Regions from separate parts of the Pantoea sp. X-Soil-ISGK-285 genome, predicted to be linked through region 1. Evidence: predicted binding sites of a transcription regulator. Region 1 holds the regulator's gene; each other region holds the start of a gene.
The links. Region 1 encodes CRP, which controls carbon source genes, mostly activating them, when cyclic AMP is high. Its sites were predicted from a motif close to ATGTGANNNNNNTCACAT; they were not measured.

Region 1 (3,281 bases):
GAAGCCAATGACTTTGGCCTGCTGGAGCAGAGCTTTAAAGAGTATGGTCAGAGCGGACAGGGCCAGTCGCGTAAATATCTGCATACCTATGATGAAGCAGTGCCGTGGAATCAGGTGCCCGGCACCTTTACGCCGTGGCAACCGCTGCCGCAGAACACCGATATTCTCTTCTACGAAGGGCTGCACGGCGGCGTGGTAACGGCGCAGCACAACGTAGCAGAACAGGTTGATCTGCTGGTTGGCGTGGTGCCGATTGTGAACCTGGAGTGGATTCAGAAGCTGGTGCGCGACACCGGCGAGCGCGGCCATTCACGTGAAGCGGTCATGGATTCGGTGGTGCGCTCGATGGAAGATTACATCAACTTCATCACACCACAGTTCTCACGCACTCACCTCAACTTTCAGCGCGTCCCGACCGTCGATACCTCAAACCCGTTCGCTGCCCGCGCTATTCCGTCACTGGATGAGAGCTTTGTGGTGATCCACTTCCAGGCGCTGGAAGATATCGACCTCCCCTACCTGCTGGCGATGCTGCAGGGCTCGTTTATCTCGCACATCAATACGCTGGTGGTGCCTGGCGGCAAAATGGGTCTGGCGATGGAGTTGATCATGGGTCCGCTGGTGAAGCGGCTGATGGAAGGCAAACGAATAGAGTAAGAGGCCAAAAGGGCCTTTCCAGACTAATGCCAATGCCAATGCCAATGCCAATGCCAATGCCAATGCCAATGCCAATGCCAATGCAGGATGAATCTGACAGCAGCGAAAAAGCTTAACACGCAGGGAACCGGGTCAGAAGAGGAAAGCGTCCCGCGCCAGGGACGGCGCGGGCCGAGCGGCCAGGGATTGGCTTAAGCGACTTTCCGATCTGACCCGGTTCCCAGCGCAGGCACAGTCTGACAGCGGACCGACACAAACCGCTCTGACCCTGTTCAATACGCAGGCACAGTATCAAAGCGGATTCCCGGCCCAGGCACAGTCCTAAAGCAACCTGCATCAGATACTGGAAGTGAAGTTAGCAGGTCTGCAATAACCCCTGCGGCTACTACAGCTCAATCACTTCATAGCTATGCGTAATGTTGACGCCTTTACCCAGCATGATGGCCACAGAGCAATATTTTTCAGCAGAAAGATCCACAGCGCGTGAGACCGCTTTATCCTGGAGGGCTTTGCCACTCACGATAAAATGCAGGTTGATGTGCGTAAAGATTCGCGGCGCCTCTTCACGACGTTCTGAGGTCAGTTTTACTTCACAATCAGCCACATCGTTTCGGCCTTTTTGCAGAATTGATACCACGTCAATCGCGCTGCATCCGCCCGCCGCCATCAGCACCATCTCCATTGGGCTGGGCGCTTTATCACCCGAATTTCCATCCATCAGTATCTGATGGCCGGATGAGGATTCTCCGAGGAATGTCAGCCCTTCTACCCATTTCACTCTTGCCTGCATGATTTTTGCTCCGGAATACGCTGTTTTGTCGCCAGAGTACGCTTTCGCCTGGTAAACAGCAATCCAGAGAAATCCGCCCGTAGCTGAAGCGAGACAACAGAAGACAGTCGGCAAAAGCTGTGCTACAAACAGTGCTGAAAATATTTTTCGTCACCCGATGACGAAGCCGGGAAGGATGATGCGCACTGCGCCTGATGCGGCCCGAATAATTTCCTGAAATGGAAACGCTTGAAGCTTTCACCGCCTGACAGGGAAAACTGCCCCCTGTATTTTGGGCACGATTACAACAGAGGATAATAGCGAATGGTTCTCGGCAAACCGCAAACAGACCCTACACTCGAATGGTTCCTGTCCCATTGCCATATTCACAAGTATCCATCCAAAAGTACGCTGATTCACCAAGGTGAAAAAGCAGAAACGCTTTACTACATCGTGAAAGGTTCCGTTGCGGTTCTGATTAAAGATGAAGAAGGCAAAGAGATGATTCTTTCCTACCTGAATCAGGGCGATTTTATTGGTGAACTTGGCCTGTTCGAAGAAGGCCAGGAGCGCAGCGCCTGGGTACGTGCGAAAAGCGCGTGCGAAGTGGCGGAAATTTCTTACAAGAAATTCCGTCAGCTGATCCAGGTTAACCCTGACATCCTGATGCGACTCTCATCGCAGATGGCGCGTCGCCTGCAGGTGACGTCTGAAAAAGTGGGTAACCTCGCTTTCCTCGACGTAACCGGACGCATTGCACAGACCCTGCTCAACCTGGCGAAGCAGCCAGATGCCATGACGCATCCCGACGGCATGCAAATTAAAATCACTCGTCAGGAAATTGGCCAGATTGTTGGTTGTTCACGTGAAACCGTGGGCCGTATTTTGAAGATGCTGGAAGATCAGAACCTGATCTCCGCACACGGCAAAACCATCGTCGTTTACGGCACCCGCTAATTCCTGTCACCCACGGCGTGATGGCAACATCACGCCGTTATTGTTTGTGTTGGGCCGATGTGGCGTCGAATTATTTACCATCCTGAAGTTAACTACGCCTTGCGGCAAACGCTGGTGCTCTGTCTGCCGGTGGCGCTGGGCTGGCTGGCTGGCGACCTGCAAAAAGGTCTGCTGTTCTCATTAGTGCCCGCCTGCTGCAACATCGCCGGTCTGGATACCCCGCATAAACGCTTCTTCAAACGCCTGATTGTTGGCGGCAGCCTGTTTGCCCTCGGCAGCTTTCTGATGCAGTGGCTCACCCTGCATGCTATTCCGCTGCCGCTGATCCTGTTTGCTATGCCCTTATTGCTCGGCGTTACCGGGGAGATCAGCCCGCTGCATGGCCGTCTGCTGCCCGGCACCCTGATTGCCGCCATCTTTACCCTGAGCCTGATTGGCCGCATGCCAATCTATGTTCCCCCGCTGCTCTATATCGGCGGCACGCTATGGTACGGGCTCTTTAACTGGTTCTGGTTCTGGCTGTGGAAAGAGCAGCCGATGCGCGAAAGCCTGAGCCTGATCTACCGCGAGCTGGCTAACTACTGCGACGCAAAATATACCCTGCTGACGCAGCTGACCGATCCGGAAAAGGCGCTGCCGCCGCTGCTGGCTCGTCAGCAGAAAGTGGTCGATCTGATTAACACCTGTTATCAGCAGATGCATATGCTGTCGGCAAGCCGCGATCACAGCCATAAACGGCTGACGCGCGCCTTTCAGGTGGCGCTGGATCTGCAGGAACATATCTCGGTCAGCCTGCATCGGCCGGAAGAGGTGCAGAAGCTGGTCGAACAGAGCCACGCCGAAGCGGTGATCCGCTGGAATGCCAAAACCATCTCGGCCCGGTTGCGGGTGCTGGCGG
Region 2 (3,281 bases), 470 kb from region 1:
CTGGGGCACCCGCGCCGCTCTGGCCTTTAGACTGCGCTTTCATCTCATGCATGCGCTGGGTCGCGGCTTCGATATCGTCATCTTCTTTGACTTTGCTGGTTTTCAGCAGGATAGCGGACACCACGAAGGAGACGGCGAAGGCCGCAGCGATAGCGGCGATGTTCGCGAAGTAGGCCCCTTTTGGCGTCATTGCCAGTACCGCCAGGATTGAACCCGGTGAGGCAGGAGAGACCAGGCCACCGTTCAGCACCGTCAGCGTGAAGACGCCGGTCATACCGCCAAGGATAACTGCCAGCAGCAGACGAGGAGCCATCAGCACATACGGGAAGTAGATCTCATGGATGCCGCCAAGGAAGTGGATGATTGCCGCACCGCCCGCAGACTGTTTAGCACTGCCACGACCAAAGAACATATAGGCCATCAGCACGCCCATACCCGGACCCGGGTTGGCTTCGATCAGGAAGAAAATGGATTTGCCGGCTTCACTAGCCTGCTGGATACCGAGCGGCGAGAAGATACCGTGGTTAATGGCGTTGTTCAGGAACAGAATTTTCGCGGGTTCGACGAAGATCGAAGTCAGTGGCAGCAGGTTGTTCTGCACCATCAGATTCACGCCCGCGGCAAGAATGTGTGACAGACCTTCTACCAGCGGACCGATCGCCAGGAACGCCAGCAGTGCCAGTATCATCCCGATAATACCGGCCGAGAAGTTGTTGACCAGCATCTCGAAGCCGCTTTTGATTTTGCCGTCAATCGCCCGGTCAAACGACTTGATTGCCCAGCCGCCCAGCGGACCGGCAATCATCGCACCGAGGAACATCGGCATATCCGCACCGACAATCACACCCATGGTGGTAATGGCACCGACCACGCCGCCGCGATCGCCGCCCACCAGACGCCCACCGGTGAAACCGATCAGCAGTGGCAGCAGGTAGGTGATCATCGGGCCAACCAGTTTGGCCAGCGTTTCGTTAGGGATCCAGCCAGTTGGAATAAACAGTGCGGTGATGATACCCCAGGCGATAAACGCCCCGATGTTTGGCATCACCATATTACTCAGAAAGCGACCAAAGCTTTGTACTTTGACCTTCACTGATGAGGACATAAACCCACCCCTTATTGAGACGCGCTGCAATAGGAGAGCGCGCTTGTTTTTGTTTAGCCACCCCGACCCAAAGCCGGTGGTATTACTGTATGCACGCGGACTCTATCACGCGAATTTGACGCTGCGTAGCGTGCGGGGTAAGTGTGATCTACATCACTGATTAAGGGTGGTGGCAGGGGTGATTAGCGTGATTTTGATCACACTTTAAAGCGTAGCTCAGGCTCATTTGGCTGATTTTTAGACGGGGTGGCCGGTTATCTGTGAGGTGAATCACACTTGTTTGACGTTGATTTGTTATATATCTGTGACTTAGATCACAAACTATTTTTGGTCGAAAATGCGCCAGATCACACTTCATTCAGCGGGTGATTGGGTGGGAGGAGAAAAGAGAGTGGGACGGGCAGACGATTAGCATCTGCCCGTAAGGCGGGTTTACTGCAGACCACCCTGGACGGCAGCCTGTGCCTGAGCAAGCGCCTGCGAATTGGCGGATAAAGTGCTCATCAGCGCGTTATATTGCGAAGCCTGATCCTGAGTCGGGAACTGTACGCCGCCATCATTGAAGCTGACACGGGTTCCCTGCGTTTGCAGGAAATCGCCGGTCTGCACTGCACCCTGGCTCAGCGCCTGGAGTTTTGGCAGCAGAGGAATCAGCTGATTGGCGGGCACCGTCACCACTTTGTTATAGGCGGTGTCGTAGACTTTTTTCAGGTCATCCGGCTGCTTCAGGGTCGCCTTGCTGCTATCCGCCTGCATTTTGGCGCTTTCAATCTGCTGGGTGACGATCACCAGTGCGCTGGTCGCCTGACGCAGGGAATCACGACGGCTGAGATAATCCTGCGGAACGCGAATAGCAGAAAGCTCATCCACCACCGGACGCATACCCTGTTCAACCGCTTTGTTCGCCTGCTGCGAGAAGCCATACATAATGGCGTAATCGCTGGCGAAGTTGCCAAAGCTCTGCTTCTGGTTTTCGCTGAGGCTGGGCAGATGCTCGCCGCTGCGCATCACAGTGTTCTGGAGAAAATCGATAAATGCTTTGCGCTGCTCGCCTTCTTTATCACCGCATGCGGTGAGTTGCAGCACGATCAGCGCGCCAGCGAGCATAATGCCGCCGCGTGCCATAAGGCGTGTAAGTCCTGAAGCCATAGGGTCAACTCCTGTCGGTGATACTGTCAGATGTCCAGGTAGGAATGGCCTAAAGAATAGAACAAACCCGAGCCACGGCACAACGTGAAACCACCTGTGAAACAGATGCTTTCTGAAACGCCGGTTACAGAATGGGACCGCCTGCGCCTCAGGGCGTGCTGCGTTCCCTGCCATTGCAGGCTTCAGCGCGCAGAGATGAAGGAGGGGTTGAGCAGCCTGACACTCACTGCCGCGACCTTAAAACACCACCGCCTGACCATCTTTGCGACTCTCACTGGCCGCAATGTAAAAGCCCTGCGGATCGCGCACTATCGCCTGCGCGCCACCAAAATTGTAATTACTCAGGGGATCTTCCAGTACCACGTTGTGACCCATGCGGCGCAGTGTGCTCAGGGTATTGCGATCGAGGGTTGATTCAAATACCACCTCGCGTCCCTGCACCACGCGCCAGCGCGGCGCATCAATCGCGGCCTGCGGATTCTGCTGGTGCAGCATAATGCGCAGCGCCAGCTGGAGGTGCCCCTGCGCCTGCATCGGGCCGCCCATCACGCCAAATGCCATCAGCGGCTGGCCCTGCTGATCCCGCGCAAAGGCCGGAATGATGGTATGAAACGGCCGCTTACCGCCCGCCACGACGTTGGGATGGTCTGGATCGAGTGAAAAGCCCGCGCCCCGGTTCTGCAGGCTGATGCCGGTATCGGGTACCACCACGCCGGAGCCAAATCCCATGTAGTTAGACTGAATGAATGAGACCATCATGCCGCTGGCATCACCGGCGGCGACATACACTGTGCCGCTCTGCTGCGGTGATCCAAAGCAGAAATCTCCCGCCTTGTCAGGATCAATTAACGCTGCCCGCTGGCGAATATAGTCGTTGCTGAGCAGGTGTTCCGCCGGAAATTCGAGATGATCTTCATCGGTGACATAACGGTCCAGATCAACCAGCGCCAGTTTCATCGCCTCGATGGAGAGATGCAGCCACTGCGGCGAATCCGGTGCATAGCGGTTGATTTCCCACTCTTCCAGA
Region 3 (3,281 bases), 800 kb from region 1:
GCCATAAACGATCCTGGTCCGGGATGGAGATAGAGCGCTTATCGGCCGGAACCGGGCTGTCATCAAACGCAATACCGGTACGGAACGTCCAGTTCTTGTCGTAGGAATAGGTTGTGCCCAGTGCAATGCGGTAGGCATCGTGGAAGCTTTCATCTTTATAGAACAGCGTCTGGCCGTTAGAGCCAGTGGCTTTCAGCTCCTGGAACTGGCTCCAGCTGGTGTAAGCCATGCTGTAGTGAACCGCCCACTGCGGTGCCACTTTATGCCAGCCCGACACTTCCCACATCTCTGGCAGATTCAGCGTTAACGCGCCTGGAACGGTGGTGCCGTTGGTGCCAAAAGGTACGCCTGACACTTCCGGATTATTCACCGCATTCAGCCGGGATGAGAGATTACTCTTGTAATCGCCATCAAAATCAACTTTCACTTCTGAACGATAGGTAAAGCCGAAGCGGTTATTTTCATCCACTTCATACAGGATGCCAGCATTCCAGCCGTAGCCCCACTCATCGCCTTTCAGATGGGCAACCTGCGTATCAGCCGGAACCCCCAGACGCGCGCCTGACTCACCGGCATAACGCTCAATTTTGGCTTTAGCGTAAACCGCATCAAAACCGATGCCTGCACTAAAATGTTCATTAAACCGATAAGCGGTGCTGAGATTTAAATTGCCGGTCATCAGGTCAGTTTTACCGCCGTAACCGCCAGCGGTGTAGCCATTATTAAACTCTGTTGCTAAGCCGTAGTTTGAGGTTGCAGATGCGCCAATCCACCACTGATCGTTGATGGGCTGGACGTAATGAATATTGGGTACCCACTGATTAGGGGCAATATTATTCGCATCCAGGCTGCGGCCACTGGGACTGCGACCACTGATATTTACATCCGGCGCAATATAGACAGCCCCGATAGAAAATTCCGGGCGATCCATTAACGCCATTGTCGCCGGGTTACGGCTGGCAGACGCCGCGGTATCACCCATTGCCCCTTCGCCTGAATATGCGCGACCTAAACCAATCGAAGAGAATTCATTTAACTGAAACCCAGCAGCGTAAACGTGGGAAGAGACAAGCGCCACTGCAGCCGCCACGGCTGACTTTGCAAACAGGTTTTTATGGTTCATGACCACAACCTCATGTGAATTATTATTTAACGCTATAACGTCGCGTAACAAAGGACGGCGGATTGTAGGGACTGATGTAAAGCGCACATATCAGACCAGTGCGGAGAGTATAGGTCCGACCTGTGTGCATGTTGCAATATTGTTTTTAAAATATTTCAGGTTTGATCGCTTAAAATTCGATCTGCATAACAAAAAGCCCCTGATCCTGGACAGCATAACCATTCCAGTTTGTTCTGGATCAATTTTTATTGTGATATTCGTCACTTAGCAACAGGTGCGTGGCGCATCTTTCAGCGAGCAGGTAAGATTTCGTCCATAAAATCGCTCAACCTATGCAATTGCTGGTCTGGAGAATGAAATGACTGATGCCATTAAAAAATGCAGTGCGACCGAAACCGCAGCCTGTTGTTGTGTTGATGTCGGCACGGTAATGGATAACACCGATTGCACCGCCAGCTGGTCAGAATGGTTTGCGCAGCGTGCCGATGCGGAAGCGAAATTAGCGCAACTGACCGAACGTGCCCGCGAGGTTGAATCAGAACCCTGTCTGATTGAATCGCGCTTCAGCGAAGTGGATCAGGGAGTGCAGCTGGATATCGATTTCACCTTCAGCTGCCAGGCTGAAACCATGATTTTTCAACTCGGTTTGCGTTAAGTCCCATTACGCCGCGTCACTGCGGCGTTTTTCATTTTCGTGTTTCCCTTCGCACTTTTTCCCTTCCGATATTGGCGGCTCACCCGCTTGTGGTTAACACTGATCAGGTCAGACCTCTTCAGGCAATGATGCCACAGTCCCAGCCACAGGTGAGAACAATGAGCAAAGCGCAGCCGCTGCTGACGCGTGATGGTGAACGCATCGCAATAACCCACGGATTACGCACCCCTTTCTTACGCCAGGCGACCGGCTTCCATGGCATTCCCGCCATTGAGCTGGGACGTATGGTGGTCAGCGAATTAATGGCGCGCAGTGAACTGCCGGCTGAGGTGATCGAGCAACTGGTCTTTGGGCAGGTGGTGCAGATGCCGGAAGCGCCGAACATTGCGCGTGAAATTGTATTAAGCAGCGGGTTGAGTGTGCATACCGATGCCTACAGCGTCAGCCGTGCCTGCGCCACCAGCTTTCAGGCGGTAGCGAATGTGGCAGAAAGTCTGCTGGCGGGCACCATCTCTGCCGGTATTGCCGGTGGCGCAGACTCTTCGTCGGTGTTGCCGATTGGGGTCAGTAAAACGCTGGCCCGCGCGCTGGTGGATCTCAATAAAGCCCGCAGCTTCGGTCAAAAACTGCACATTCTGCGGCGTCTGCGTCCGCGTGATCTGCTGCCGGTCCCGCCCGCAGTGGCGGAGTATTCGACCGGCCTGCGCATGGGCGACACTGCGGAGCAGATGGCTAAGAGTAACGGCATCACGCGCGAAGCACAGGATGCGCTGGCGCTGCGATCCCATCAGCATGCCGCAAGGGCCTGGCAATCCGGGGTACTGAATCAGGAAGTCATGGCAGCCTTTGTGCCGCCGTGGAAAAGCGCCATCGATCAGGACAATAACGTGCGGATGAACGCCAAAGCGGAGGATTACGCCCGACTGCGTCCGGCATTTGATCGCCAGCACGGCAGCGTCACCGCGGCCAACAGCACGCCTCTCACCGACGGCGCGGCGGCAGTGATTCTGATGCGCGAGGGCCGCGCCCGTGAACTGGGCATCAGGCCGCTGGGCTATCTGCGCAGCTACGCCTTTACCGCCATTGGTGTGCAGCAGGATATGCTGCTGGGCCCGGCGTACGCTTCACCACTGGCACTGGATCGCGCCGGCATAACCCTGGCCGATCTGACGCTGATCGATATGCATGAAGCTTTTGCTGCCCAGACGCTGAGCAACCTGCACATGTTTCGCGACGAGCGCTTTGCCCGTGAGGTGCTGAATCGCCCACACGCGCTGGGCGAAGTGAATGAAGAGCGCTTTAACGTGCTGGGCGGATCGATCGCCTATGGTCATCCTTTTGCCGCCACGGGTGCGCGCATGATCACCCAGACGCTGAATGAATTACGCCGTCGCGGTGGCGGGTTAGGACTGGTCACGGCCTGCGCGGCAGGCGGCCTGGGTGCGGCAATGATTCTGGAGGCCGAATAATGGAGCAGAATGCGTTTCATCTGAAGATGCGACT

Region 2: a site for CRP is predicted at 1,247-1,264, ahead of AC6I8B_RS00500 (PTS mannitol transporter subunit IICBA). Genes of this name have one in related genera too.
Region 3: a site for CRP is predicted at 1,372-1,389, ahead of AC6I8B_RS13700 (YfcZ/YiiS family protein). Genes of this name have one in related genera too.

Annotation. Positions count from the first base shown of each region.
Region 1 is NZ_AP035938.1:3,713,527-3,716,807, forward strand. It holds gene AC6I8B_RS17590 (phosphoribulokinase) at 1-657, shown strand, start outside; gene AC6I8B_RS17595 (OsmC family protein) at 1,043-1,447, opposite strand; gene crp (cAMP-activated global transcriptional regulator CRP) at 1,751-2,383, shown strand; gene AC6I8B_RS17605 (YccS/YhfK family putative transporter) at 2,441-3,281, shown strand, end outside.
Region 2 is NZ_AP035938.1:107,406-110,686, forward strand. It holds gene AC6I8B_RS00500 (PTS mannitol transporter subunit IICBA) at 1-1,105, opposite strand, end outside; gene AC6I8B_RS00505 (DUF3053 domain-containing protein) at 1,538-2,254, opposite strand; gene AC6I8B_RS00510 (gamma-glutamyltransferase family protein) at 2,492-3,281, opposite strand, start outside.
Region 3 is NZ_AP035938.1:2,909,162-2,912,442, reverse strand. It holds gene fadL (long-chain fatty acid transporter FadL) at 1-1,123, opposite strand, end outside; gene AC6I8B_RS13700 (YfcZ/YiiS family protein) at 1,482-1,778, shown strand; gene fadI (acetyl-CoA C-acyltransferase FadI) at 1,937-3,247, shown strand; gene fadJ (fatty acid oxidation complex subunit alpha FadJ) at 3,247-3,281, shown strand, end outside.